DNA from 4 places in the Plantibacter lichenum genome. Region 1 is predicted to be linked to each of the others. Evidence: predicted binding sites of a transcription regulator. Region 1 holds the regulator's gene; each other region holds the start of a gene.
What was found. Region 1 encodes LexA, which represses DNA repair genes until DNA is damaged. Its sites were predicted from a motif close to TCGAACANNTGTTCGA; they were not measured.
Positions count from the first base shown of each region.

Region 2: the regulator LexA is predicted to act here: its motif matches at 6,049-6,064, upstream of ACQ3HB_RS11795 (HNH endonuclease signature motif containing protein).
Region 3: the regulator LexA is predicted to act here: its motif matches at 5,405-5,420, upstream of ruvC (crossover junction endodeoxyribonuclease RuvC).
Region 4: the regulator LexA is predicted to act here: its motif matches at 2,052-2,067, upstream of ACQ3HB_RS01490 (HNH endonuclease signature motif containing protein).

Region 1 is NZ_JBOBFT010000014.1:30,183-37,668, reverse strand. Features, by position in the region: gene miaA (tRNA (adenosine(37)-N6)-dimethylallyltransferase MiaA) at 1-234, shown strand, start outside; gene dapF (diaminopimelate epimerase) at 299-1,180, shown strand; gene ACQ3HB_RS17165 (class I SAM-dependent methyltransferase) at 1,361-2,002, opposite strand; gene hflX (GTPase HflX) at 2,044-3,621, shown strand; gene lexA (transcriptional repressor LexA) at 3,801-4,493, opposite strand; gene ACQ3HB_RS17150 (LysM peptidoglycan-binding domain-containing protein) at 4,763-5,230, shown strand; gene ACQ3HB_RS17145 (histidinol-phosphate transaminase) at 5,306-6,385, shown strand; gene sufU (Fe-S cluster assembly sulfur transfer protein SufU) at 6,522-6,965, opposite strand; gene ACQ3HB_RS17135 (cysteine desulfurase) at 6,962-7,486, opposite strand, start outside.
Region 2 is NZ_JBOBFT010000007.1:226,505-233,990, reverse strand. Features, by position in the region: gene ACQ3HB_RS11805 (FHA domain-containing protein) at 1-873, shown strand, start outside; gene ACQ3HB_RS11800 (FtsK/SpoIIIE domain-containing protein) at 1,067-5,590, shown strand; gene ACQ3HB_RS11795 (HNH endonuclease signature motif containing protein) at 6,093-7,486, shown strand, end outside.
Region 3 is NZ_JBOBFT010000012.1:93,519-101,004, forward strand. Features, by position in the region: gene secF (protein translocase subunit SecF) at 1-829, opposite strand, end outside; gene secD (protein translocase subunit SecD) at 829-2,574, opposite strand; gene ACQ3HB_RS16120 (preprotein translocase subunit YajC) at 2,637-3,011, opposite strand; gene ruvB (Holliday junction branch migration DNA helicase RuvB) at 3,084-4,118, opposite strand; gene ruvA (Holliday junction branch migration protein RuvA) at 4,115-4,741, opposite strand; gene ruvC (crossover junction endodeoxyribonuclease RuvC) at 4,738-5,352, opposite strand; gene ACQ3HB_RS16140 (YebC/PmpR family DNA-binding transcriptional regulator) at 5,467-6,225, opposite strand; gene pdxT (pyridoxal 5'-phosphate synthase glutaminase subunit PdxT) at 6,370-6,972, opposite strand; gene pdxS (pyridoxal 5'-phosphate synthase lyase subunit PdxS) at 6,962-7,486, opposite strand, start outside.
Region 4 is NZ_JBOBFT010000001.1:325,845-333,330, forward strand. Features, by position in the region: gene ACQ3HB_RS01475 (TetR/AcrR family transcriptional regulator) at 5-613, shown strand; gene ACQ3HB_RS01480 (GNAT family N-acetyltransferase) at 617-1,225, shown strand; gene ACQ3HB_RS01485 (uracil-DNA glycosylase family protein) at 1,222-1,800, shown strand; gene ACQ3HB_RS01490 (HNH endonuclease signature motif containing protein) at 2,246-3,583, shown strand; gene ACQ3HB_RS01495 (family 78 glycoside hydrolase catalytic domain) at 3,849-7,486, opposite strand, start outside.

The DNA.
Region 1 (7,486 bases):
GAGCAGGGCCTCGAGGACGGGGCGACGGCGAAACGCGCCATCGGGTACGCGCAGGCGACCGAGCAGATCCGCGGCACGATGACGGAGACGGAAGCCATCTCCGAGACGCAACGGCTGACGAGGCGATACGCGAGGCGCCAGGTCAGCTGGTTCAAACGATCGCCGGACAGCGTCTGGATCGACGCAGCCGAACCGCACCTGGTGGATCTGGCCGCTGCGGCCGCGGGGATCTGAGTCGTCGGAGCGGGTGCGATCCGACAGGCCTGAACCGTTCATCACGGCCCTTTAGACTGGTCGAATGGCGTTCACACTGCACTTCACCAAGGGCCACGGCACGGGCAACGACTTCGTCCTGTACTCCGACCCGGACGGTGAACAGCCGCTCAGCGCGGACCAGATCGCGGCGCTCTGCGACCGCCACTTCGGGATCGGCGCCGATGGCGTGATCCGCGCGGTCCGCTCCTCGAAGCTCGAAGCCGGCGCCGCCGCACTCGCGGAGGACGCCGACGCCGAGTGGTTCATGGATTACCACAACGCGGACGGGTCGATCGCGGAGATGTGCGGCAACGGCATCCGTGTGTTCGTCCACTACTTGATCGAGCGCGGCCACGCGACGCTCGGCCGCGGCGAGACGATCGCGATCGGCACCCGTGCCGGCGTCCGAGACGTGCAGACCGCTGCCGTCGGCTACACGGTCGACCTCGGCCGGTGGCAGCTCGACGAGCGCGAAACGCTCGTCCGGATCAAGGAACTGCCCGTCGCTCGCCCCGGGGTCGGCATCGACGTCGGGAACCCGCACATCGTCGTCGCCGTCGCGGACGACGCAGAGCTGGAGCAGGCCGACCTCACGTACGTCCCGCAGCTCGATCCTGCTCCCGAGCACGGCGCGAACGTGGAACTCGTCGTCCCCGGCGACCCGCTCGTCTCGGACGGCATCGCACGCATCCGTATGCGCGTCCACGAGCGGGGGAGCGGTGAGACGCTCAGCTGTGGCACCGGAACCGCGGCCGCAGCACTCGCGTTCCGCTACTGGGCCGGTGAAGCAGCACCCAACGACTGGCGCGTCGAGGTGGCCGGCGGGACGCTCGGCGTTCGCATGTTCCCTGCGGAGGACGGGGAGCACGTCTCGCTCTCGGGCCCGGCGACGCTCGTCTACTCGGGATCCATCACCCTCGCCTGAGGTCCAGCGCGCACGATCGGGCGGAGCCTCAGCACTCCTGGTGTTCACAACTCAGGAGCGCTGCGGTGTGTCGGCGTCGCCGCGCGGCCTTTCGCGCGCGACACGCCGCGCCCGTCCTGAGTTGTGAACAGGCACGGACTGCGCGAGCGGTGGGGCTGGGCGTCGCAGGAAGCGCCTGGCTCAGTCGGTGGGCTCGTCGTCGACGGCGTTCGCCGAGCGTCGGCGCGCTTTGAGCACGCGGTAGCCCTTGCCGATGGCATCGCGCGTGACCTGGAACTCGGCAGGCAGCTCGTTCTCGAGCCATCGGTGGAGCGAATCGGAGCCGAGGTTCCGTTGGACGACGAGCCACGCGTCCGAATCCACGTCGAGCCGGGGCAGCCAGTGCATGAGCAGCTCGTGCAGTGCGTCCTTGCCGATGCGAATGGGCGGGTTGGACCAGATCGTACGGAACACCAGGTCATCGGGAACATCCTGGGGCAGGACGGCGTTGACGTTGGTGAGGCCGAGACGCTCGGCGTTCATGCGCGTGAGTTCGAGGGCACGTTCGTTGACGTCAACAGCCCAGACAGTGGCGTGCGGCGACGCCAGCGCCAGGGAGAGCGCGATGGGCCCCCAGCCGCACCCGATGTCGAGCAGATTGCCACCGGGCGGGGGCGTCGGAACGTTGGCGAGGAGCACCTGGGTGCCCGTGTCGATGTGGTCGGGGCTGAAGATGCCGCTCGCGGAGGACAACTGACGTTGTACCCCGCCGAGGGAGACGCTGATGGGGCGGAGCTTCAACTCGCTGCCGGGTTCAGGAGTGAAATAGTGCTCTTGTGCCATACAGGAAACGTACCGGAGAGTAAGGAAGTAGGGTTAATGCGATGACGAAACCAGACGAATCGATCCAGCCCACCACCGACGACGTCGTCGATCGGGTGTTGTCGAGCGCCGCATCGAAGTCGTCCGGGTACTCCCTCTTCGGCAGCAACGCAGCGGCTCTGCAGGCGCAGAACACGGCCGGCGGCACCTCCGACGACGGCGAGCAGTTCGATCGTGAGGACAGACAGGCCCTTCGGCGTGTCGCCGGACTCTCGACGGAGCTGCAGGATGTCACCGAGGTCGAGTACCGCCAGTTGCGGCTCGAGAACGTCGTGATCATCGGCGTCTACCAGCAGGGATCGCTCATCGAGGCGGAGAACTCGCTGCGCGAACTCGCGGCCCTCGCCGAGACCGCCGGTGCGGTCGTGCTCGACGGCATGCTGCAGCGGCGTCCGCACCCGGACCCCAGCACCTATCTCGGCCGCGGCAAAGCGCTCGAATTGCGCGACATCGTGAAGGCGCTCGGCGCGGACACCGTCGTCGCGGACTCCGAACTCGCGCCCAGCCAGCGCCGCGCGCTCGAAGACGCGGTCGGCGTCAAGGTCATCGACCGCACCGCCGTCATCCTCGACATCTTCAGTCAGCACGCCAAGAGCCGTGAGGGCAAGGCCCAGGTCGAACTCGCGCAGCTCGAGTACCTGCTTCCCCGCCTTCGCGGTTGGGGTGAGTCCATGAGCCGTCAGGCCGGTGGACAGGTCGGCGGCGCCGGAGCCGGCATGGGCTCGCGCGGCCCGGGTGAGACGAAGATCGAACTCGACCGCCGTCGCATCCACACCCGGATGGCGAAGCTCCGGAAGCAGATCGTCGCCATGAAGCCCGCCCGCGAGGCCAAGCGCGCGAACCGAAAGCGGAACACCGTGCCGTCGGTCGCGATCGCCGGGTACACGAACGCCGGCAAGTCGAGCCTGCTGAACCGCATCACGAAGGCCGGCGTCCTCGTCGAGAACTCGCTCTTCGCGACCCTCGACGCCACGGTGCGCCGGAACGTGACCTCCGACGGCCGCGAGTACACGCTCGCCGACACCGTCGGTTTCGTGCGCAACCTGCCGCACCAGCTCGTCGAGGCGTTCCGTTCGACGCTCGAGGAGGTCGCGGACAGCGATGTCATCGTGCACGTCGTCGACGCGTCGCACCCCGACCCCGCCGGCCAGATCGCTACAGTCCGCGACGTCATCGGCGAGGTGGGCGCACGCGGGATCCGCGAACTCGTCGTCTTCAACAAGTCCGATCTCGTCGACGACGGGCAACTGCTCGTCCTCCGCGGGCTCGAACCGGACGGCATCTTCGTCTCGGCCCGCACGGGCGCCGGCATCGACGAGCTCATGGAGCGCATCGAGGCAGTGCTGCCCTCGCCGAGCCGCGAGCTGCACGTCCTCGTGCCCTACGAACGCGGCGACCTCGTGACGATTCTGCACGAGCGCGGCAAGGTCGTCGAGACGGCGTACGACGAGCACGGCACGATCGTGCACGCGTTCGTGAACGACGAGATCGCTGCGCTGCTCGAACCGTTCGCGGTCGCGCCCGCCGCCGCTCGCGAGCTCCTCGCAGCCCATCCGGCAGAGGTCGCGCCGACGGCCTGAATCGGCTGATCCTGCAGCTGCGTGCCACGGCATCGATCAAGAACATCATCGAATCCAGGCGCGACGTGCGTGGGCGGGTCGCAGCGAACGCCTAGCTGGCGGAGCAACGACGAAGGGCCGGATCGACTTGATCCGGCCCTTCGTCGTGTTCGGGGCCCGAGTGCGGGGCGCCGCCCGCGTCAGACGCTGCGAAGAACGGCTACGACCTTGCCGAGGACGTCGGCGTGGTCGCCCAGGATGGGTTCGAACGCGGAGTTTCGCGGGAGCAGCCAGGTGTGGCCGTCGCGCTGGCGGAAGACCTTCACCGTGGCCTCCTCGTCGAGCATGGCCGCGACGATGTCACCGTTCTCCGCCGTCTTCTGCTCGCGTACGACGACCCAGTCGCCGTCGCAGATCGCGGCGTCGATCATCGATTCGCCGACGACCTTCAACATGAAGAGCTCGCCCTTGCCGACGAGCTGGCGGGGGAGTGGGAAGATCTCCTCGACCTGCTGCTCAGCGGTGATGGGGATGCCGGCTGCGATGCGGCCGACGAGCGGGACCATGGCTGCGTCGCCGACGGGCGGGGCCGTCTCCGGGACGCTGCCCTCGACGGCGCTCGGGAGATCGATGAGGATCTCGAGCGCACGCGGCCGGTTGGGGTCGCGACGCAGGTACCCGCTCAGTTCGAGCTGGTTGAGCTGGTGGGTCACGCTCGACAGGGAGGCGAGACCGACCGCGTCGCCGATCTCCCGCATGCTCGGCGGGTACCCCTGGGATGCGACGGCGCGCTGGATCACGTCGAGGATGGCGAGCTGCTTGTCGCTCAGGCTCTTCCTCCGGCGTGTGCCCGTTCGTTCCTGAGCCCCGTCGCTCCTACCGTTCGCTGCCATGTCGCTCCTGCCCGGACCAGTGTCAGTGGGTGCTGGTGTACTCGTTCCAACACTCGAAACTGTATCCAACCCGAGTGCCAGAGACAAACATTCGTTCGAGCGTGTCGCAGGTTTTCGAGGAAATAGATCCGAAGACGTGCTTGAACATTCGAACAATCGAAGATATATTCGGAACATAGCTTCGCATCCGGTGCTCCTGGCCGAACACCGGATGCGAAACCTCGTCAGGAAGACCCGCACTTCCTGCAGACGAGCACTTGGAGGTAGTCATGACTGCAGCACTCATCGGATTCCCGTCGATGCCGACACAAGCGATGCCGACACAAGCGATGCCGACACAAGCGATGCCGACACAAGCGATGTCCGCACGGGCCGTGCCCGGATCCGCATCGACGCCCTCACGCACGGCACTGTCGCACTCGCGACTCCGTCTCACACGACGAGGCCGCGTGGTCTTCACCGTGCTCGCAGCCCTCCCGCTCGTCGTCGCCGTAGCCGTGCTGTCCGTCGGCGCAGGATCCGCTGCGGCGTCGGGGCCCGGGGTAGCCGGTCAGTCCGTCCAGTTCACCTACGTGACGGTCGACCCGGGGGAGTCCCTCTGGGAGCTCGCCGAGTCGATCGCGCCGTCGGCGGACCCGAGGGATGTCATCGCGGAGATCATGAACCTGAATCAGCTGTCCACCGCTCGTGTGGAGCCGGGGCAGCGTCTCGCCATCCCGCAGCAGTACGCGAGCTGAGCAGCCGGTCGATGCGTCGGTCGATGAGACGGCTGTTTCGCCGGTCTGCGGCGGTGTAGTCGGTACGATTGACGGGTGACCGCTCTCGACGACCTCCCCATCCGCGACGACCTTCGGGGGAAGATCCCCTACGGCGCTCCGCAGGCCCACGTGCCCGTTGCCCTCAACGTCAATGAGAACACGCACCCCATCCCTGAGGACGTCGCACACGACATCGTCGCCTCCCTTGCCGCCGCAGTCCTGACCGTCAACCGGTACCCGGACCGCGAGTTCACCGAACTGCGCGAGTCGCTCGCCCGCTACCTCGGCCACGGCGTGACCGCCGAACAGGTGTGGGCCGGAAACGGATCGAACGAGGTCCTGCAGCACATCCTCCAGGCGTTCGGCGGACCCGGCCGTTCGCTGCTCGGGTTCACCCCGACCTACTCGATGTATCCGCTGCTCGCCGCGGGCGTCGGCTCCACCTGGATCGCAGCGACCCGAGACGCCGATTTCGAGCTCTCCCCGGAGACGGCCGCAGCCCAGGTGCGCGAATCGGATCCGGACGTCATCTTCCTGTGCTCGCCGAACAACCCGACGGGCACGCCGCTCTCCCTCGAGACGATCGAGGCCGTCTACGAGGCGTCGAGCGGAATCGTCGTCGTCGACGAGGCGTACGCCGAGTTCGCGCCCGACGGAGAGGCGAGCGCGCTGACGCTCCTCGAAGGCCGTCCGCGTCTCCTCGTCTCGCGCACCATGAGCAAGGCGTTCGCATTCGCAGGCGTCCGCGTCGGCTACCTCGCGGCCGACCCTGCCGTGATCGACGCCCTCCGGCTCGTCCGGCTGCCCTACCACCTCAGCGCTCTGACCCAGGCGGCGGCCACGGCGGCGCTCCGCCACTCCGCGGAGATGCTCGCGATGGTCGACGACATCCGCGGCCAGCGCGATCGCCTCGTGGTCGAGCTCGAAGCGCTCGGCTACCAGCCGCACCGGAGCGGGTCGAACTTCGTCCTCTTCGGCGGGGTCGACGATCCGAACGCGGTCTTCGAGGAGCTCTTCGCTCGTGGCATCCTCATCCGTGACGTCGGCATCCCGAACCACCTGCGGGTGACTGCAGGGACAGAGGCGGAGACGACAGCGTTCCTCGAAGCCCTGGCCTCCGTCACCGCCCGCTGACCGCCCGCTGACCGCTGACCGCTCACGACGGTCCGCTCACGACGGTCCGCTCACGTTCATCGAACCGCGGTGCAACGGGACGAGCCCGCCTGAGCGAATCGCGCAGCCGGGCTCGTCACGTTCCGTCGAGCGTCGCTCAGGCGGGGAGCTTCGTCACGGCTTCCTCCGCGGCGACCCAGGGGAGCATTGCGCACTTCACGCGCGCGATGTACTTCGAAACACCGCTGAAGGCCGCGGCGTCCCCGAAGCGGTCCTCATCGAACTCCAGCTTGCCGCGTGACCGGATGACCTCTCTGAACTCGTCTGCGAGCTGGGTGAGCTCCGCGATCGTGAGTCCGGGAGCGAGATCGGACAGGCATGACGTGGATGCCTGGGAGATCGAGCAGCCGTGGCCTTCCCAGGCGATCGATTCGAGGTGCTCGCCGTCGGCGGCGAGGTGGAGCTGCAGGGTGACCTCGTCGCCGCACGTCGGGTTCAGCTGATGCGCTTCCGCTGCGGCGCCGTCGTGTAGGCCGAAGCCGTGGCGCTCCTTCGCATGGTCGAGGATGAGCTGCTGGTACAGGCTCTCGAGGCCGCTCATCGCTCGGCTCCGAAGAACGCGGCGACCCGGCTCGTCGATTCGAGGAACGCGTCGATCTCCGCTTCCGTGGTGTAGAGGTAGGTGCTCGCTCGTGTCGATGCGGTGAGGCCGAGTCTTCTGTGGAGCGGCTGCGCGCAGTGGTGGCCGACGCGGATCGCGATGCCCTGGTCGTCGAGGAACTGCCCCACGTCGTGGGCGTGGACGCCCTCCAGATCGAAGGCCGCGAGTCCGACGCGTTCGTCGCCCGGGCGGGGACCGATGAGCCGGACGCCCGGGATGGCTGCGAGGCCCGAGGCCAGTCGCTGACCGTAGGCGGACTCGGTCGCGTGGATGCGGTCCATCCCGTAGGCGCCGAGCACGTCGATAGCCGCTGCGAGAGCGATGGCCTGCGAGACGGGCTGTGTCCCGGCCTCGAACCGCTGCGGCGAGGGCAGGAAGGTGGCTCCCTCCATCGTCACGGTCTGGATCATCGATCCGCCCGTGAGGAACGGCGGCAGGGCGTCGAGCAGTGCGCGGCGGCC
Region 2 (7,486 bases), on a different contig from region 1:
GAGACGTACCTCGCCTTCCTCCGAGGGCTCGCACGGCTGGCCGTCGAAGCCGATCCGGGCGCGACGGTGTCGATGCGCGTGGGAGCGGAAACGCACGTGGTGCAGGCTCCGCCGAGGGGCCGTGCTCCTGAAGCGCCCATGGTGCAGGACACACCCGCCGTGCACGATCCGATCGTCGTGCCAGAGGAGACGACGACCGTTCCCGATTCGGTTCCGGCTTCGGTGCCCGCTCCCGTCTCGGCTGCTGCCCCGGCTGCCGTCCGGGCTGCAGTCTCGGCTGCTTCGCCCGGCATCCCCATCGCGCCTGCGCAACCGCCGGAATCATCTGACGTCGTGCCTCCTCGCATCGAGGTCCCGCCCGGCCTCATTCAGGTGCCGGCCGGTCTTCTGCCCGGCGCCCCGCGTGCGGCGCCCGACGTGCAGGTTCTACCGGTCGTCGTTGCGGCGCCAACTCCGCCTGTTGCGCCCGTCGTGCCCGTGCCCGTCGTGCCCGTGCCCGTCGCAGCCGCGATCGACGAAGCCACTGTCGTCTCGCCTGTCGCCGGCGGCTTCATCCTGGAACTCCCCAACGGGGACCCCGTCGCGCTCGACTCGAGCGTGCTCATCGGGCGGAACCCGGCCGCGCAACCCGAGTACGCGGGCGCCAGGCTCGTCGCCGTCCTCGACCCCCGCATGTCGGTGTCGAAGACACACACGGCCATCACCGTCGGACGCCGCGCGCTCCGGGTGACGGATCTGCACTCGACGAACGGCACGACCGTCACCGATGCGTCCGGCGCCGTCGTCGTGTGCAGCCCTGGAACGACCGTGACGGCGGAGCCCGGATCGACGATCACCGTCGGCGAGTTCGCGATCGTCGTTCGGCGGGGCTGAGTAGATTCGGGTCTCGATGGGGAGCGCTCCCCATCGAATCGGCACGGCTCCGCGGCTACGCTGAACGATGCCTCACAGGCCGATCTGCGCGCGGAGTTCTCCACAGCGGCCACGCCGCGGACGTCCTGTTCGGGGCTGTCGATAGTCTGATCGAGGCTCGGCACTGCGACCGCGAGCCGACAGGGGATCACCGATGCGCATCAAGCTCACGCTCACGAGACCGACGGGGACCGTCGACGACATCGTCGTGACCACGGACGCCGCCGCAAGCATCGCGGAGGTCGCGAGCACGATCGCGCGAGTGGACCCGCAGGGCCCCGACTCCGCCTCGGCAGAGTTCACCCTCCACGCGCGGTTGCCCGGATCCAGCGAAACACTCCCGCTCCCTCCCGAGGCCGCCATCGGGGAGGCCTGGGTCGGCTCCGGCGCCGTCATCGAACTCGCGGACGCCGGCGTGTACTACGCCTCCGCGCGCACCGGCCATGCCCCGACGATCGCCGTGCTCCGTGTCCTCGACGGCCCGGACGCCGGACGCGAGTTCACGCTCCCGGCCGGCAGTTGGACGATCGGTCGGGACCCGTCGTGCGACGTCGTGCTCAGCGATCCACTCGTCTCGAAGCGTCACGCGCGGGTCGAGATCGGTGCCGAGCTGGAAGTCATCGACCTCGGCGCGGCCAACGGCATCGTCGTGGACGGCGGCATCGTGCAGCGCCTGCGAGTCACCGACCGCGAGCGGATGCTCATCGGCGACTCCGAGGTCGAGCTCGCCTACTCGGACACGGTCGCCAGGTCCGGAGTCGTTCCGAAGGCCGGGCCGTTGTTCTTCAACCGCTCGCCTCGCGTTGAGCACCGCTACGCAGGCCAGGAGTTCCCGGCACCGGAGCCGCCCACGGAGCGCGAGAGTCAGCCGTTCCCGCTCCTCGCCATGGTCGCGCCCATCCTCGTCGGCGGGGCGATGTTCATCATCACGAAGAGCGCCATCTCGCTCCTCTTCATCGCCATGACCCCGCTCATGCTCGTCGGCAACTACTTCACGGGGCGCGGGCGCAACAAGCGCCAGCTCAAGAAGCAGATCGCGATCTTCGACGAACGGCTCGCCTCGCTCAAGGAGCAGTTGGCGGAGGAACGCGTGATCGAGCACGACGTCCGGATGCGCGAGGCGCCGTCCACATCGGAAGCGCTCACGGAGGCCCTCACACGCGGGCCCCTGCTGTGGACGCGGCGTCCGGAGCACTGGGCCTTCCTCAACGTCCGGCTGGGAGTCGGCACGATGCCCTCGCGCAACGAGATCTCCGGCAAAGCACGCGACGGCTATCTCCCCGAGTTCCAGAAGCGCCTGGAGGCCGTCAAAGAGGAGTTCGGGATGGTCGCGGACGTCCCGATCATCGACAACCTGTACGACGCGGGAGCCCTCGGCATCGCCGGTTCGCCGGAGACCGCTGGCGGCGCCGTCAATGCCGTGCTCGTGCAGCTGACGGCGTTGCACTCGCCCGCAGAGCTCGTCGTCTCGGCGATCGTCTCACCCTCGTGGTCGTCGTCGCTCTCCTGGGTCAAATGGCTCCCGCACGCCTCGTCCCCCCACAGCCCGCTCGAGGCCAACCACCTCGCGGACAGCGTGTCGAGCGGCAACCTGCTGTTGTCGGCGATCGAGGAGCTGGTGGCGACTCGGCTCAAGGACGCGCGCGCCGAGGCGTCACGACGCGGCGCCCTCGACGACAAGCACGCGGCACAGGAACGTGGCGCAGACGTGGGCACGAAGGGCGGCGGCGACACCGGAACGAAGTCACCCGTCCCATCGGTCGTCCTCCTCGTCTCGGACGACGCCGGCGTCGATCGTGCGCGGCTCGTCCAGCTGGCCGAGATCGCAGCCGATGCAGGTGTCTTCCCCATCTGGATCGGGCCGGACGTCCAGTCCCTCCCCGCGGCGTGCCGCACATTCCTTCGTGTCCCCGAGGCGGGCTCCGGCGTCGACGCCCCGGCGAGCGTCGGGCTCGTGCGACTCGGCTACACGATCGAGGACGCTCGGCCGGAGTACGTCGATCCGCAGACCGCACTCGACTACGCGCGCCGCATGGCTTCGGTCATCGATGCCGGAGCGCTCGTGGAGGACTCGAGCGACCTGCCGCGCTCGGTCTCGATGGTGACGCTCCTCGGATCCGACCTCGCGTCATCGAGCGACGCCGTCGTGGACCGCTGGCGGCAGAACTCCTCCATCCACGACCGGACGCCGGGCGCAGTCCCGAGGCCCCGTCGCGCCGGAGGCCTCCGTGCCACGGTCGGCTCGTCCGGCGTCGACGCGATGCACCTCGACCTCCGCGCGCAGGGTCCGCACGCCCTCGTCGGCGGCACCACGGGGGCCGGCAAGAGCGAGTTCCTGCAGGCGTGGGTGCTCGGCATGGCCGCCGAGTACAGCCCCGACCGCGTCTCATTCCTCTTCGTCGACTACAAGGGCGGCTCGGCCTTCGCCGATTGCGTCACGCTGCCGCACTGCGTCGGCCTCGTCACCGACCTCAGCCCGCACCTCGTCCGACGCGCGCTCACGAGCCTCCGCGCTGAACTGCACTTCCGGGAGCATCTCCTCAACCGCAAGAAGGCGAAGGACCTCCTCGAACTCGAGAAGCGCGGCGACCCAGACAGCCCGCCGGCGCTCGTCCTCGTGATCGACGAGTTCGCCGCCCTCGTCGGTGAGGTGCCGGAGTTCGTGGACGGCGTCGTCGACATCGCACAGCGGGGCCGGTCGCTCGGGATCCACCTCATCATGGCTACACAGCGCCCGGCCGGTGTCATCAAGGACAACCTGCGAGCCAACACGAACCTCCGAGTGGCGCTGCGAATGGCCGACGAATCGGACAGCCAGGACGTCGTCGGCGTCAAGGACGCCGCACACTTCGACCCGGGCGTCCCCGGCCGCGGCATCGCGAAGACCGGTCCGGGTCGACTCACCGCGTTCCAGTCCGGATACGCGGGCGGCTGGACCAACGACGAACCGAAGCGGTCCGACATCGAGGTCCGTGAGCTCCGGTTCGGCGGCGAGACGCGCTGGGAGGAACCGCGCGGGGCCGAAGCCGACGAGGACCGCGACCTCGGACCGACGGACCAGCAGCGGATCGTGTCGCAGATCATCGAAGCGGCGACCGAGGCCGCCATCCCGCCTCCGCGTCGACCTTGGCTCGACGAACTCGCGAGCGTCTACGACCTCGGTCGGCTGCGCCAGCGCACCGACGCCGAACTCCTCATCGGCGTCGCAGACCTCCCGGATTCGCAAGAGCAGAAGCCCGTGTACTTCCGGCCAGACGTCGACGGACACATCGCGGTCTTCGGCACGGGCGGTTCCGGCAAGAGCACGGCGCTCCGGACCCTCGCGACGGCCGCCGGCATCACACCTCGCGGCGGACCGGTGGAGGTGTACGGGCTCGATTTCGGCGCAGGCAGCCTGCGGATGCTCGAAGCGCTCCCGCATGTCGGCTCGATCATCCCGGGCGACGACCAGGAACGGGTCATCCGGCTCCTTCGCTTCCTGAAGGAGCAGATCGACGACCGCAGCCTCCGCTACGCCGAGGCGAACGCCTCCTCCATCACCGACTACCGGCGCGTGACGGGACGCCACGACGAACGCCGGATCCTCCTCGTGGTCGACGGCTTCCAAGCCTTCCGGCAGGAGTTCGAGACGACGCTCGGCCTGTCCACCTGGTACGCGCTCTTCCAACAGTTCATCACCGACGGGCGTCAGCTCGGCATCAACGTCGCCTTCAGCGCAGACCGCCCCGGTTCCGTACCCACGAACATCAGCTCCGGTGTGCAGCGCAAGATCGTGCTGCGCCTCGCGGACGAGACCGGGTACCAGATCCTCGGTGTGCCGAAGGACATCCTGAGCGCAGAATCCGTACCGGGGCGGGCGATCGTCGACGGCCTCGAGACGCAGGTCGCGATTCTCGGCGGTTCTCCCGTGCTCGCCGATCAGTCGGCGGCCACCGTCCGGCTGGCCGAAGCGATGGTGCGCAGCGGCAATACGATCACGACACCACCGATCGGCTCGCTCCCCAAGGAACTGCCTGCTGAGGCGCTGCCCGCCCTCGTCGCCGGCCAGCCCGTCCTCGGCATCGGCGACACGGACCTCGCGCCCATCGGCTTCGACCCGACCGGTGCGTTCCTCGTCGGAGGCCCGCCCGGGAGCGGGCGGACGAACACCGTCGCCGCGTTGCTCGCCGCAGTTCGTCGGTTCGACCCGTCGTCCCGCTTCGTGTACTTCGGCAGCCGCCGGTCCGAGCTCCTGCGCACGCTCGACTGGGACGACTCCGCGGTGACTCCGGAGGCGATCGCGGAGCAGGCAAAGATGCTGTCGGCAGCGATCGCTGCGGAGACCACGACCCAGCGGACGGTCGTGGTGATCGAGACGATCTCCGACTACCTCAACGGCATCGCGGACCCGCCGCTCGTCGAACTCATCAAGACCATCAAGCGGAGCGACCACCTTGTGATCGCCGAGAACGAGGTGTCCGGCTGGGCGTCGTCGTGGCCGCTCATGGGCGAGATCAAGAGTGCTCGTCGTGGCATCCTGTTGCAGCCGGAGCAGATGGAGGGCGATCTCGTCCTCCGCACGACGTTCCCACGGCTCGCCCGTCGGGACTTCCCGCCGGGCCGTGGCATGTACGCGTCGCGTGGTGCGCTCGTGCGGGTGCAGGTGCCGCTCGCTGATGCCTTCGTCCCCGTCGACTGAGCTCCGGAATCGTCCGCCCCGTCGCTGAGAACTCCGGAGGCGTCCGCTCCGGTCGCTGGGCTCCGGAGGCGTCCGCGTCGGTCGCTGAGCTTGTCGAAGCGCCTCCCAGAGCCCGGAGCCCGTCCGGGTGGTGATCTCGCTGGTTGCACGGGCGATCGCCCTTCGACAGGCCCAGTTCCCGGAGCCCGGAGCCCGACCCGGTCGCTGAGCCCGGCGAAGTGCTGTGGTCGTCCGTCTCTCCGCACTCCATCCGTTCCGTTCACTGAGCTTGTCGAGGTGCGTTGCCCTCGCAATGCCGCCGCGCTTCTCGCTCCGGTCACTGAGCTTGTCGAAGTGCGTTGCCCTCACGATGCCCCGCGCCTCTCAGCCCCGGTCACTGAGCTTGTCGAAGTGTGGTCCCGGTCACTGAGCTTGTAGAAGTGTGGGGTCCAGGTGCGCAGAAGTTCTCCACAATCCCTTCGAACGCCTGTTCTAGAACACGGGTCCTTGGTATTCTTGATGAGTGGACATACCTTCGACTCCGGACGCGATCGCCGCTCGTCTCACGAGCCTCGGCGAGCAGATCGTCGCGGAAGACGTCTGTATCGCCACAGCCGAAGCACGCAGGGCAAATCTCTTCGCTGAGGCCGCCCGTCTCTCCGATCTCACCGCGTTGACGCTCGCTCCACCCGGCACGACCCCGGCCCGGGCGAAGGACCTCGCCCGCCTCTCCCTGCACCTGGAACTCTCGGCGATGACGAGGGTTCCGGAGCGCACGATCCAACATCGCATCGCGGAGTCCGGAGTCCTCGTCGACCACCTCCCTGCCACGCTTGCTGCGCTCTCCGGGGGTTCGATCTCGGTCGGGCATGCCCGGGTGATCGTGGAGCAGCTCGCGGATGTCGACCCTGCGGACCGTATCGAGTTCGAGACCCGGATCCTGCCCCTCGCACAGACCCGCACCGCCGCCCAGCTGAAGCAGTACGCCCGGCAGCTGCGGGAGAAGCTCCACCCGGAAACCATCGGTACCCGGCATCACCGGGCCAGGCAGGACCGCCACGTGACCCTGTCCCCGGCACCGGACGGGATGTCGTGGCTGTCGATCCTCACCACGGCGACCATCGCGACCGCCGCCTACAACCGCCTCGCCGACCTCACCGCGAACACGCAACGCCGCGGTGACCCGCGGACGCGTGCGCAGTTGATGGTCGACAACGCCCAGAGCCTGCTCCTCTACGGTGTCACGGCGTCCTCCGGCCCTCCAGCCACGGTCGCGGCGCCCGAAACTACTCACCCCAGGGTCGAGGACGACGAGGTCCCGACCTGGGCGGCACGGTCAGTACCAGCGCGCCCCGCCGCGTCCATGGACGACACGGCGGTCACACCAACACGGAACGTGGCTGTCCTTGACCGTGACGAGCGCCGTCCGAGCGTAGAGCCCGCTCTGGGTGTCGGCCCGCTCCCGAGCATCGAGGACATCACGGAAGGCATCATCCCCACCGTGCATGTGACGGTCCCGGTGCTGACGATCCTTGGCCACGAGCACCAACCAGGTTCCCTCGAAGGCTACGGTCCCATCGATCCGGAGACTGCGGTCCGGCTGAGCGTGCACGCGAAGTCCTTCACCCGGATCCTGACGCATCCCGAGACCGGGACGGTCCTCTCGGTCAGTCGAGAACGATACGTCCCACCCGTCGACATGAAACGAGCCCTCGCGATCCGAGACACGCACTGCCGAGCACCGGGCTGCAACCGCCTCGCGAAGGGGTGCGAACTGGATCACACGGTGCCGTGGTCGGAGGGAGGTGAAACGAACGTGGGCAACCTTGCGCACCTGTGTCCGAAGCATCACCACCTCAAGCACGAAACCAACTGGTCCCTCAAGCCGGGCCCAGACGGGGTGCTGCATTGGATCAG
Region 3 (7,486 bases), on a different contig from region 1:
GGGTGTCGGCGCCGAGCACGAACGCGCCGATGAACAGGATGGCCGCGACCGGCAGAGCCGCCACGACACCCGTGTTGATCGAGCGGACGAGGGTCTGGTTGACCGCGAGGTTGACCGACTCGCCGAAGGTGCGCGAGGCGCCGTCCGCGTCGAGCGTCGTGTTCTCGCGGATCTTGTCGAACACCACGACGGTGTCGTAGAGCGAGAAGCCGAGGATCGTGAGGAAGCCGATCATGGCCGCCGGTGTGATCTCCCAGCCGGTCGCAGCGTAGACGCCGGCCGTGATCAAGAGGTCGTGCAGGAGGGACATGAGCGCAGCGGCGGACATCTTCCAGGTGCGGAAGTACAACGCCATCAGGATCGCGGCGAGCACGAGGAACACCAGGAGGCCCTTGATGGCCTGCTGGGAGACGTCCTGGCCCCACGACGGGCCGACGAACGACACGGTGACCTCGGTCACGGGGACGTCGTACGCCTTCGCGAGCGCCGCGGAGACCTCCTTCGTCTGCGCGTCGTTCTTCAGCTGGTCGGTCTGCACCCGAACGGCGTTGTCGCCGACGATCGTGACGTGCACGACAGCGCTCGGGACAACCGTCGCGACGGCCTCCTCGGCGAGCTTCTGGTCGGTGTCCTTGACCTCGGAGATCTGGAACTGCGATCCGCCGCGGAACTCGATGCCGAAGTTGAAGCCGCCCTTGACGAGCGGGATCAGGATGGAGAGGGCGATCGCGACGATGGCGATCGTGTACCAGATCTTGCGCTTGCCGACGAAGTCGTAGGAACGCTTGCCGGTGTAGAGCTCGTTTCCGAACCGTGCGAACGCACCCATCAGGAATCCTTCCCCTCGGTCGGTGCTTGCTCGTCGATGGCGTCGCCGCCCGTTCCGACGAGAGCGGCCTGCTTGCGCTCGGCGATCGTCTGTCGCTTGGCGGCCTCACGGCTCGCTCCTGCGGTCTTGCCCGTCGAATCCGTTGGCTTCCGGAACTCGGCGCGTCCTCGGTAGATGGCGCCGAGCGCCGTCGGGTCGAGACCCGTGATGGGCTTGCCGCTGTTGAAGAACCTGGTCTGCGCCAGGAGCTGCATCATCGGGTGCGTGAAGATGAGCACGATGATGACGTCGATCACGGTCGTGATGCCGAGCGTGAGGGCGAAGCCGCGGACGTTGCCCACCGCGAGGATGTAGAGCACGACTGCCGAGAGGAGGTTGACGCCCTTCGCCGCGTAGATGGTCCGCTTGGCGCGCTTCCAGCCCGCCTCGACGGCGGACTCCAGGCCACGGCCGTCGCGGAGTTCGTCCTTGATGCGCTCGAAGTACACGATGAACGAGTCCGCCGTGAAGCCGATGGCGACGATGAGGCCCGCGACACCCGCGAGTGACAGCCGGAACCCTTCTCGCCAGGACAGGAGCAGCACGACCACGTAGGTCAGTGCGGCGGCTGCCACGAGGGAGGCGATCGTCACGAGTCCGAGCAATCGGTACTGGAAGAGCGTGTAGATCACGACGAGGATGAGACCGATGAGACCGGCGATGAGACCGCTCTGCAGCTGCGAGGAACCGAGCGTCGCGGAGATCGTGTCGGACGACTGCACCGCGAAGCTGATCGGCAGTGCTCCGTACTTCAGCTGGTCGGCGAGCGTCTTCGCGGACTCCTGCGTGAACGATCCACTGATCTCGGGCTTGCCGTCGGAGATGACCGCGAGGGACTGCGGTGCCGAGATGACGTTGCCGTCGAGCACGATCGCGAACTGGTTCTGCGGGCTCTGCAGCGAGGTCAGGCGACCGGTGACGTCGGCGAAGAGCTTGGTGCCACGTGCGTTGAACACGGGGTACACGGCCCACTCGCCCGTGCTCGCGCCGGACTGGGTCGTCTTGATGCCCGCGCTCGCGTCGGACAGATCCTCGCCAGTCACTTCGACGGGGCCGAGGATGTACTTGAACGAGCCGTCGTTCTCGCACGTGATGAGCGGCTTGTCGGCGGGAGCAGCCGATGCGTCGAGTCCGTCGTCCGCGGCACAGTCGAACGCCTGGAATTCGGCGTAGAGCGCCGGTGTGACGTAGTTCAGGTCGCTCGCGTTCGTGGGCTTCGCGGTCGGCGTGCTCTCGAGCCCGGGATCGGGTGTGGGGTACGGCGTCGACTTGCCGTCCTGACCCATGAAGGTGTTGGACGGCTGACCGGGCGTCAGCTGCTGTGACGTGAGCACCGGTCGGAACTCGAGCTTGGCGGACGCCTGGATGCGCTTGAGCGTCTCGTCGTCCGGCGTTCCCGGGATCGACACGACGACGTTCTGGCCCTGCGTCGTGATCTCAGCCTCGGACACGCCGGACGCGTCGACGCGTTCACGGATGATCGAGACCGCCTGGGTGAGCTGCTCAGACGACACCGTCTGACCGGACTCCACCTTCGGCGCGAGGATGATCTGCGTTCCGCCCTCGAGGTCGAGGGCGAGCTTGGGCGTCCAGGAACTCCCACCCCAGATCACCCCGGCCGCATTGATCGCGAACAAACCGATGATGATCACGCCAAGCCACGTGAGCGAGCGCCACGCTTTCTTGACCGGGGTCGACTTTGCCAAACTCGGAACTCAGCTTTCTCTGCCTGCGACGGCATCACTGTCGTCGCACGGGAAGGTTGGTATTAGTCGTCGCTCTTCTTCTGGTTCGACTGGTCTTCGATCCGCTGACCGAATTCAGGCGTCCCAGCTGCGGTCTCGTCCGTGATGGACTCGACTGCAGGAGCGTCGGCAGGCGTCTCGACGACGGGCTCCGGAACGACGCTACCGGCGAAACGCGGGTCGATGGTCACGATGATTCCCGGGGCGATCTCCACGTCTGCCTTACGGGCGTCGCGATCCATCGAGATCAGGGTACCGTACACGCCGAAGCCCGTGAGCACCTCTGCTCCGGGGACGAGCTTGGATTCGGTTGCAGCAGCAGCCTTCTTACGCTTGTTGTTGCTCACCATCATGAAAACGATCATGACGCCGGCGAGGCCGAACAGGACGAGAGTCATTGCATCCACGAGGGGAACCTTCCAGAGGGGTATGGGGGTCGGACACGCCGTCGGCGCACCGCCAAAGGGTAATTATAGGTGATCGAGCGTGGGCGCTTGCTGAGAAGGTGACCTGCCGAAGTGCTGCCAGGCGTTCCGAGTCGCGATCCTGCCGCGAGGCGTCCGCGAGATGAGCCCGATGCGGACGAGGAACGGCTCCACGACGGACTCGATGGTCTCCGGCTCCTCACCGACCGAGACCGCGAGCGTGTTGAGGCCGACGGGTCCGCCGTCGAAGCGGTCGAGCATCGCCTCCATGACCGTGCGGTCGAGGCGGTCGAGGCCGAGCGCGTCGACGTCGTAGAGCTCGAGGGCTGCGCGCACGGTGGCGAGGTCAGCAGCTCCCCCGTGCACGAGCGCGTAGTCGCGGACGCGGCGGAGCAGGCGGTTCGCGATGCGCGGAGTACCGCGGCACCGACCGGCGATCTCCGCGATCGCCTCGCCGTCGATCGTGAGCCCGAGCATGTCCGCCGTGCGCGCGAGCACCTGCTGAAGTTCCGACTCGTCGTAGAACTCGAGGTGCGCAGTGAAGCCGAAACGGTCTCGGAGGGGGTTCGGGAGGAGCCCGGATCGGGTGGTGGCGCCGACGAGCGTGAAGGGGGCGAGTTCGAGCGGGATGCTCGTCGCTCCCGCGCCCTTGCCCACCATGATGTCGATGCGGAAGTCCTCCATCGCGAGGTAGAGCATCTCCTCAGCCGGCCTGGCCATGCGGTGGATCTCGTCGATGAAGAGGATCTCTCCCGGCGTGAGCGACGACAGGACCGCGGCGAGGTCGCCGGCGTGCTGGATGGCCGGACCGCTCGTGAGCCGCAGCGGCTTGCCTGTCTCGTGCGCGACGATCATCGCGAGCGTCGTCTTCCCGAGACCGGGAGGGCCGGCGAGCAGGATGTGGTCCGGCGTGCGGTTCTGCATGCCGGCGGCCGTGATGAGCAGTTGCAGCTGCCCACGCGCTTTGCTCTGGCCGACGAATTCGGAGAGCGACCGCGGGCGGAGCGCGCCCTCGAACGCGAGCTCGGCGTCGGATTCCGGTTCAGGGTTCGTGAGGTCGTCGTTCTGGGCGTCGCTCATGAGGTGCGTCCTGCGGAGTGCGCCGGACCGAGCCGGGCGAGCGCGAGGCGTAGGAGCGCGGGAACGGCGACCAGGTCGGTGGCTGAAGCGTCTGCTGAAGCATCGACGACGGCCTGGACCGCGGTCTTCTCAGGCCAGCCGAGGCCGATGAGGGCCGTGACGACGCGTTCGGAGATCGCCGATGCGTCGACGACTGCGCCGCTCTTCGCCGCCGTGGGCGGGGTGACCCGCAGCTTGCCGGTGAGCGAGAGGACGATGAGCTTCGCCGTCTTCGGGCCGATGCCGGACACCTTGCGGAACGGCGCGTCGTCGTCCGCGGCGACCGCAGCAGCGATCTGATCCGGCGTGAGCGAGCCGAGCACTCCGAGCGCCGACTTGGGACCGACCCCCGTGACGCCGAGGAGCAGCTCGAAGACCGCGAGTTCCTCCGACGACCGGAAGCCGAAGAGCGTGAGCGAGTCCTCGCGGACGATGAGCGTCGTCACCAACCGCGCCTCCTCACCGATGCGGAGCGAGAGCGCGAGTTCCGGGACGACCTGCACGGCGAAGCCGATGCCGCCCACTTCGATCACGACGACGCTCCCGAGAGCGCTGAGGACGGGGCCACGTACGGAGGAGATCACGATCCAAGCCTAGGGCGAGCGACGGACACGGGGTGCTTCGACGTGCGCTCCGCCGCCTGCCAGGCACGTTGGGCGGGGGTGAGGCCGGCACCGGCAGCGGCGCCAGGCATCGACTGGGACACGGCAGCGGCCGTACTCGGGCGCCACGCGTGGCAGATCGCGAGGGCGAGCGCATCCGCGGCGTCCGCCGGCTTCGGCGCCTCGGCGAGCCCGAGGATCCGTGCGACCATCGCCTGCACCTGCTTCTTGTCCGCCTGGCCGTAGCCGGTGACCGCGGCCTTCACCTCGCTCGGCGTGTGCAGCCCGACGGGAATGCCACGTGACGCGGCCGCGTGGAGCGCAAGCCCGCTCGCCTGAGCCGTGCCCATGACCGTGCGGACGTTGTGCTGCGCGAACACCCGCTCCACCGCCATCGCGTGCGGAGCCGTGCGTTCGATGAATTCCGCGATGCCCTCCGCGATGGCGAGCAGCCGGAACTCCAAGGGAAGGTCCGGATCGGTCCGCACCACCCCGTACTCGACGAGCACGGCTGTGCGGTTCGGCTCGACGTCCACGACGCCGACGCCGCATCTGGTGAGCCCAGGATCGATGCCGAGCACTCTGAGCGTCATACTCCGAGGTTAACGACCAACGGGTCGCCCGCAGCGCGGGCGACCCGGAGTGTCGTACATCCGTTCGAATCGAGGCGCTCCTGTGGGGCGCCCCCGAGGGACGGCTCTCGGCGACTACTCGTCGGCTTCGAGCTCCGCCTGGACCTCCGGCGAGATGTCGAGGTTGCTGTAGATGTTCTGCACGTCGTCGTTGTCCTCGAGGGCGTCGATGAGGCGCAGGACCTTGCGAGCGGTCTCGGCGTCCACCTCGACCTTCAGGCTCGGGACGAACGCGACGTCCGCCGAGTCGTAGTCGATGCCGGCTTCCTGGAGCGCGGCGCGCGTCGCGACCATGTCGCTCGGGTCGGTGATGACCTCGAACGTCTCGCTCTCCGTCACGACCTCTTCCGCCCCTGCGTCGAGCACGGCGCCGAGGACGTCGTCCTCGGTCGTGCCCTCGGCCTGGACGACGATGAGGCCCTTGCGGTGGAAGTTGTACGCGACACTGCCCGGGTCGGCCATGGTGCCGCCGTTGCGGCTCATGATCGTGCGGACGTCCGCTGCGGCACGGTTCTTGTTGTCGGTGAGGCACTCCACGAGGAGTGCGACGCCGTTCGGGCCGTAGCCCTCGTACATGATCGTCGTGTAATCGATCGACTCACCGGCGAGTCCCGCACCGCGCTTGACGGCGCGGTCGATGTTGTCGTTCGGGACCGAGGTCTTCTTCGCCTTCTGGATGGCGTCCACGAGAGTGGGGTTGCCGGAGAGGTCGGCTCCGCCCATCTTGGCGGCGACTTCGATGTTCTTGATGAGCTTCGCGAACGACTTGGCGCGACGGCTGTCGATGACGGCCTTCTTGTGCTTGGTCGTTGCCCACTTGGAGTGTCCGGACATGTGCTCCCTAACTGCGTGAAAAGAACCCACCCAGTCTAGAACAGCTGCGGCACGCGTGCCGTCAGGCGAGCCGCCGGAGGCCCGACCGACCGTAGAGAGGCCCGTGAACAGGCCTCTGCGCAAGCTCAGGCGCTTGCGCAAAGCTCAGACGGCTGCAGCCACCTTGGTGAGGAAGTACGCGTGGAAGCGCGTGTCACCGGTGACTTCCGGGTGGAACGACGTGCCGAGCAGGTTGCCCTGCTCGACGGCGACCATGCGGCCGTCCGGCAGGGACGCGAGCGGTGTGACCGACTCCCCCGCCGACTCGACGATGGGCGCGCGGATGAAGACCGCGTGCACGGGCGGTTCGCCGAGGACCGGGATCTCGAGATCGGTCTCGAACGAGTCGAGCTGCGAGCCGAAGGCGTTGCGACGCACCGAGACGTCGAGGCCGCCGAGACTCTGCTGCCCGACGATGCCGTCGACGATGCGGTCCGCGAGCATGATCAGCCCCGCGCACGTCCCGTAGACCGGCAGACCGTCCGCGATCGCCTGCTTGAGCGGCCCCTGGAGGTCGAACGTCCGCGAGAGCTTGTCCATCACGCTCGACTCCCCACCGGGGATCACGAGGCCGTCGACGGCAGCGAGCTCCTCCGGGCGTCGGACGAGCGTGACGCTCGCTCCGAGCCCGGAGAGCACTGCTGCATGTTCGCGGAAATCGCCCTGGAGGGCGAGGACGCCGACGCGGGGCGAGCTGCTACCAGCCACGCTCGGCGAGGCGGTGCGGCGCCGCGAGGTCGGAGACGTTGATGCCGACCATCGCTTCACCGAGTCCGCGGGAGACCTCGGCGATGACGGCCGGGTCGTCGTAGAACGTGGTGGCCTTGACGACGGCTGCCGCACGCTGAGCGGGGTTGCCCGACTTGAAGATGCCGGAGCCGACGAACACACCGTCCGCGCCGAGCTGCATCATCATGGCCGCATCGGCGGGGGTGGCGACGCCGCCGGCGGTGAAGAGCACGACGGGGAGCTTGCCGGTCTCGGCAACCTCGACGACGAGGTCGTACGGAGCCTGGAGTTCCTTGGCCGCGACGTACAGCTCGTCCTTGCTCATGGCGCTGAGGGCCGCGACCTCGGACTTGATCTTCCGGATGTGCTTCGTCGCCTCGGAGACGTCGCCTGTTCCGGCTTCGCCCTTCGAACGGATCATGGCCGCACCCTCGTTGATGCGACGCAGCGCCTCACCGAGGTTCGTGGCACCGCAGACGAAGGGGATCGTGAA
Region 4 (7,486 bases), on a different contig from region 1:
AACCATGGGACGGACATCAGACGCACGGGAACGCATCCTCGAAGCCGGCGCGCGGCTCTTCGGCCAACGCGCGTACAGCGCCATCGGCGTCTCCGAGATCTGCACGGAGGCCGGCGTGCCGAAGGGCAGCTTCTACTACTTCTTCCCCTCCAAGCAGGCGCTCGTCCTGGCGGTCGTCGACGAGCACTGGGTACAGCAGCGGCACGACTGGACGACGATCCTGGACACCCCGGAACCGCTCATCGACCGCCTGCGCGCGCTCTTCGAGGCGACCGCGCAGGTGCAGCGGGACGCCCTCGTCGGCACGGGGTCGGTCACGGGCTGCATCTTCGGCAACCTCGCGCTCGAGGTCAGCGGCCAAGACGATCCCGTGCGCACCAGGGTGCAGGAGATCTTCGACGAGCAGATCGACCTGATCGAGGACACGATCCGCGGAGCAGCGGGTGAGGGCACGAGTACGATCGCGGGTAATCCGCGCACGACGGCGAAGGCGATCGTCGCCCAGCTCGAGGGGCTCGTCCTGTTCGCCAAGCTCTTCAACGACCCAACACAGCTCGACCAGCTGTGGCAGAACAGCCTCAGCCTGCTGCACCTCGAAGAGCCGGTGAGCTGAGCGATGGAGTGGGCACGCGCACAACCGATTCGGACGGAGCGACTCGAGCTCGAGCCGCTGTCGGTCGACCATGCCGATGCGATGGTCGACGTGCTCGCCTCGCCGTCGCTCCACACCTTCATCGGCGGCGAACCGCCCTCACACGCCGAGCTCGAAGCCCGGTATCGGCGCCAGAGCGTGGGCGCTTCGCCGGACGGTTCACAGGGCTGGTTGAACTGGGTGGTCCGGGAGCGGTCGGGACCGAGCGTGGGCACGGTGCAGGCGACGGTGCGGGCGACGGTGCACACCGCGCCCGGCGGGGACTCGCCGGACGACGAACTCCCGGGCGGCCTGCAGGCAGACGTCGCCTGGGTGATCGGCCCCGCTTCACAGGGGCGCGGCTACGCGACCGAGGCGGCGGCTGCGATGGTCGAATGGTTGGTCGCCAGTGAAGGACGCCCACTCGACGCAGCCGGCATCGGCATCACACGCGTGGTCGCCTTCATCCACCCGGATCATGTCGCGTCCGCCGCGGTCGCCGCGCATCTGGGTCTCGCGCCGACTCCCGAATTGGAGGACGGCGAGATCCGCTGGGTTCGGGACGTCCCGGCCGACCCCGGGGACGGCTCATGAGCACGCTCGCGCAGATCCGCGAGGAGATGATCGCCGACCCGAGCAATGCTTGGGCACGGGAGTTGGGATACGCGCCGATCTACCGGGTCGCCCCCCGGACGCGCGTGCTCGTCATCGGACAGGCACCCGGCCGCAAAGCGCAGGAGAGTGGTGCGCCGTTCACGGATGCGAGCGGCGACACCCTGCGGTCCTGGCTCGGCGTCTCCGCGGAGCAGTTCGCGGCACCGGCGGTCGGCGTGCTGCCGATGGACGCCTTCTATCCGGGGCGAGGGAAGGGCGGCGATCTGCCTCCCCGCCCGGAGTTCGCCACCCTGTGGCATCCGCGGATCCTCGCCGAACTGCCCGATGTGCGGTTGACCGTCCTGGTCGGTCGATACGCGCAGCGCCAGTACCTGGGCCTGCCGTCCTCGGTGTCCTTGACGGAGACGGTGCGTGGATACCGGGATCATCTGCCGCTGTTCCCGATCGTGCATCCGTCGCCCCTGAACTTCCGGTGGCAGGCGAAGAACCCGTGGTTCCAGGCCGAGATCGTGCCGGTGCTGCGCGAGCTCGTCGCTGACGCCCTGCGGCCCTGACGGCGGGCGCTCGCGCCCAGGCACTGACCCCGCCCGGTCACGGGGCCCCGGTCGCTGGGCCGCGGTCGCTGGGCCTGTCGAAGTGCCTCACCCCAGCCCGGTCACTGAGCTTGTCGAAGCGTGTTGCCCTCGCAATGCCGCCGCGCCTCTCACTCCCGGTCACTGAGCGTGTCGAAGAGCGTCGCCCCAGCCCGCTCACTGAGCTTGTCGAAGTGTGGGGTCCACGTGTGCAGAAGTTCTCCACAATCCCTTCGAACGCCTGTTCTAGAACACGGGTCCTTGGTATTCTTGATGAGTTGACATACCTTCGACTCCGGACACGATCGCCGCTCGTCTCACGAGCCTCGGCGAGCAGATCGTCGCGGAAGACGTCTGTATCGCCGCCGCCGAAGCACGCAAGGCCACCCTGTTCGCCGAGGCCGCCCGCCTGTCCGATCTCACCGCGTTGACGCTCGCTCCACCCGGCACGACCCCGGCCCGAGCGAAGGACCTCGCCCGCCTCTCCCTGCACCTGGAACTCTCTGCCATGACGCGGGTTCCGGAGCGCACCATCCAACACCGCATAGCCGAGTCCGAAACCCTCACCGACCACCTCCCCACCACGCTTTCGGCGTTGGCTGCCGGGTCGATCTCCGCAGGGCATGCCCGGGTGATCGTGGAGCAACTCACCGATGTTGCCCCGGCGGATCGTGTCGAGTTCGAGACCCGGATCCTGCCCCTCGCGCAGACCCGCACCGCCGCGCAGCTGAAGCAGCTGGCCCGGCAGATGCGGGAGAAGCTCCACCCGGAAACCATCGGTACCCGGCATCACCGGGCCAGACAGGACCGCCACGTGACTTTGTCCCCGGCACCTGATGGCATGTCGTGGCTGTCGATCCTCACCACGGCGACCATCGCGACCGCCGCCTACAAGCGCCTCGCCGACCTCACCGCCGCCACGCAGCGCCGGGGTGACCCGCGCACGCGTGCGCAGTTGATGGTCGACAACGCCCAGAGCCTCCTCCTCTACGGGATCACCGCGTCCTCCGGCCCTCCAGCCACGGTCGCGGCACCCACGACGCCACCCATGGCCGAGGACGATGAGGTCCCGACCTGGGCGGCACGGTCAGCACCAGCGCGTCCCGTTGCGTCCATGGACGACACGGCGGTCACACCAACACGGAACGTGGCTGTCCTTGACCGTGACGAGCGCCGTCCGAGCGTAGAGCCCGCTCTGGGTATCGGCCCGCTCCCGAGCATCGAGGACATCACGGACGGCATCATCCCCACCGTGCATGTGACGGTCCCGGTGATGACGATCCTTGGCCACGAGCACCAACCAGGTTCCCTCGAAGGCTACGGTCCCATCGACCCCGAGACCGCGGTCAGGCTGAGTGTGCACGCGAAGTCGTTCACCCGGATCCTCACCCACCCTGAGACCGGGACGGTCCTCTCGGTCAGTCGAGAACGATACGTGCCACCCGTCGACATGAAACGAGCCCTCGCGATCCGAGACACGCACTGCCGAGCACCGGGCTGCAACCGCCTCGCGAAAGGGTGCGAACTGGACCATACGGTGCCGTGGTCGGAGGGAGGTGAAACGAACGTGGGCAACCTTGCGCACCTGTGTCCGAAGCATCACCACCTCAAACACGAAACCAATTGGTCCCTCAAGCCGGGCCCGGACGGGGTGCTGCATTGGATCAGTCCGAGTGGTCAGGTGTTCACCACGGAACCGGATCCTCCGGACTGGTACCCCCTCGAACCCCTCCCGGAAGCTGACGGCGACGCACCCGGTCCCTGAGCGCGTCCACCCGGTCCCTGAGTCTCGCCGACCCAGCACCCGGTCACTGAGCTTGTCGAAGTGCGGACGCCCCGGATCCGTGAGCTCAACCCTTCGACAGGCTCAGGGACCGAGGAACAAGCTCAGGGACCGAGGCACACCACAGCGGGTGCGGGGCCGAAGCGCCCGCACCCGCTGGAGCAGAGACGACCCGACCGCCTCAGCTGGGGCGGATAGCAGCGGAACCACCGCCGCCATCCACCCGGATCTGGCCACCCGGATCTGGCTACCCGGCGGAACCGGCGCCACCGCCGGACCTACCGCCGGACCCACCGGCGAAGCCACCACGTCCGTGACCGACACCGACCAGTTCACGACGACGCCGGACCACGAACCAGGCACCGACGGCCACGAGGAGCACGGCGAACGCGAGCGGGAGCATCGGATCGAAGCCGGTCGAAGCGATCACCCCGACGGGAACCGTGACGGTGCCGCCGTTGCCGGGGTTCCCCGGTGTGCCAGAACCGTCTGCCACTGGAGCGAGGACCAGCCGGTGCTCGCCCGACGGGAAGTCGGCTGGAACGTCGGCGATCGTCGCGATGATCCCAGCAGCGTCGGCGGTGACCGTCGCCAGCAGGACCGGATCCGAGTGCAACTCGACCCGGACCGACACTGCGGCGCCGAAGCCGCTCGCCTCGATCAGCAGACGCGATCCACCCGTGACCGACAGGGCCGGAGGCGTCACCGACCGCGTCAACGATACGACCTCGCCACGGTTCCCCGCGCGGTCCACAGCCCGCACCTGCACGGTCTGCGGCTTCGCCTCCTTCGCGACCAGCTGCGAGAGGCCGGTCACCCACGTCGATCCGTCGAGCGAGTACTCGACCGCAGCGATCCCGGAGCCCGCACCACCACCATCAGCACCGGCACCGGCACCGGCACCAGCACCGGCACCAACACCAACACCAACACCAGCCGGACCAGGGTCGGTCGCGACGACGGTCACCCGACCGGCGTCGGACAGCCAGCCCCAGACGGTCGGGGCCGTGGCATCCACGGGAACGGTCAGCGAACCGACGGCACTCAAGTTGCCCTCGACATCGGTCGCCCGATACTCGACGACCGTCCTGCCTTCGGGGAGCGTCACCGGGCCGGTGTACGAGACCCAAGCGGTCCCGTCGGCCGGAGCGGATCCAGCAGCGGAACCGGCGGATGCACCGAACCGGTACTCCACCGAGGCGACCCCGGAACCCGAGTCCTCAGCGGCGAGCGAGAGCGCGGCGCCCGAGCGGTACCAGCCGTTCGCTCCCGGCTTCGAGACGGACGCCGTCACGGTCGGCGGCGTCACATCGGGGATCACGATCGTCCCGCTGATCGACTTCGACAGCTCACGATTGCCAGCGGCATCGACCGAGAAGAAGTCGATCGTGAACGCACCGGCCTGGTCGACGACGACGGACGAACCCTGCCTCCACTCGCCGCCGTTCACGCGGAAGCTCGTCGAAGCGACGCCCGACGTCGCATCGGCGGCGGTGAAGTCGACCGTTCCGCGGTTCTTCGCGACGCCGTCGACGAACCCGTCACCGAGTTTCGCCATCGTCTCCGGAACCACCGTGTCCAGCTTGAGGGCGAGCACCTGCTCCGCCGACACGTTGCCGACGGCATCGGTGGCTCGAGCCCTGACCTCGTGTGAGCCGTCCGTGGTCACGGCCAGCGGCGCGTTCGTCACCGTCCACGGACCGCCGTCGACGGCCGTCTCGATGACGACGTCACCGGCCCGATCGTCCCGAGCAGTCGCCGAGACGGTGACGGGCGATGCCGTGTACCACCCCGTCGCCCGGTTCGGGGTCGACGGATCGGCGCTCAGGACCACCTGCGGCGCCGTCACATCGGCGGGCGCCGGAAGCGTCCACACATCGGCGATCGACGGGTCGTAGAAGGTGTGGTCGTCGAGGTTCTCGAACTTCACCCGCACCGAACCGTCGGTGGCGAGCGAACCGTCGACCACGAACTCGTAGGTCTCCGTTCCCACACCGCCCGTGTGGCTGAACTGGCGCAGCGCGACCTGCACCCCGTCGACGTACACCTTGTACTTCTTCGTCTGCGGCCGGTCGTACGTCTCCGTGGCGCGGATGACGAACGGCTTGCCGGCGACGACGGCCGTGTCGAATTCGAAGTACGAGAAGTTCGTCAGGTGTCCCGCGTAACGCCTCGTGACACCGGCCTCCGAGTTCGTCCCGGACGACGACGACGCGGTCAGGTTGTGCGCCTGCTCGCTTCCGCTCTCGCCGAGGTCGACGTGGTCGTATCCGGTGTTCGGATCGGGGACGGGAGCGAGCGCGACGGTCAGGTTCGCCGAACCGTTCGCGAGCGTCACGTCACCGGCCCGGAATGCGGCGCCGATCGATGCCGTGAGCGATGCCTGCGCAGCGCCGACGGGTACGAAGACGGGCACCGAGACGGTCGCCGACTCCCCCGCCGCGATGAGTACGTCGGCCGTCGGGAGCGGTTTCGTCCAGCCGTCGGGAACGGTCACCTCGAGGTGCCCGGCGACGGGAGCGGAGCCACCGTTCCGGACGATCGCGGTGAGCGTGCTCGACGCTCCGGGAGCCACGGTCGTCGGATCGACGGTGAGGCTCGAGAATTCGACGGGCGAGTCCACGACGACGGTGAACGGGACGACGAGACCGACGTCGGCACCGTTGAACCGGTAGGAGAACACGGCCGATGCCGCAGCTTCTCCAGGTAGGCGATCGGCCGGAACGGTGAAGCCGAGGTCCCCGGCCGCCGTGGCGCCGACGGCGACGCTGTCGGCGAGCTTCAGCGGATCGGTCGGCGTGGGTTTCCAGGCCTCGTCGAGTCCGGCGAGCGCAGCGGTCACCGGTCCGAGCGCCGCACCGGGGGCACCCGAACCACCGGAACCCGCGTTGGTGAGCGTCGCCGTCACCACTGCCGGGAGTCCCGGCTTGACCGCGGAGGCGTCGAGCTTCGCGGTTCCGCTGATCCCGAGGAGCGCGGCGATCGTCTGATCGACGGCCGTCCGCACGGCGCCAGCGGCCGCGACGAGCGCGGCATCACCGAATCCGGCGACCAGTTCGTCGATCGATCCGACCGTCCCGAGCACGTCTGCGAGTCCCTTCGCTGCGTCGACGGCGGAGCCTGCTCCGGCGAGGACGAGCGCGTCCGCGGCCTTCGACCGTCCAGATGCGACGAGTGCGGAGAGCGCTTCGTGCTGCCCGGCCGTGATCGTGCCGGCGGCGAGCGATGCGTCCGCCTGGGTCTGGAGCGCGTCGAATCGATCGAGCACGGCGCCGACAGCACCCGCGGCATCATTCACCTCGAAGGCGTAGTCGCCGGAGCCGACGGTCACGACGACCTCGGCGCCGGACGCACCGGTGGCCTGCTCGATCGATCGCACACCCTCGCGGAGCTTCCCGTCGGCGTCGGTCAGGGGCTTGCCACCCTCGGTCACCGCCCAGCGGTTGTCGGCCGGGACGCGCACGATGCCGGTCGAGCCGACGGGCACGTGCGTGGCGAGCGTGAGTTTCCCGGCGGTGCGCTTCCAATCGACGGAGACGGGACCGAACGGGGTGTCCGTCGTCGCCTTCGCCCAGTCGAGCTGCTTCGTGACCGCGGGAGCGATCGTGATGTCGCGGTACCCCGTGGTCGTGGAGCTCCGGATGCCGGCGGCGTAGTGGTAGAACCAGTCATCGACGGTGCCGAGGAAGTAGTGCCCGCGCGAGCGCGCTTCGAGCGACCAGTGCTCCCACATCGAGGTCCCACCGTTCTCGATCATGTAGCCCCAGCTCGGGTACGCGGTCTGGACGGCGACGTTGTAGGCGAGCTGCTCGTAGCCGTACTCGGTGAGGACCGGGAGGAGGTACTTGCTCCCGAGCGAGCCGGTGTTGAGCTTGTCGCCCTTCG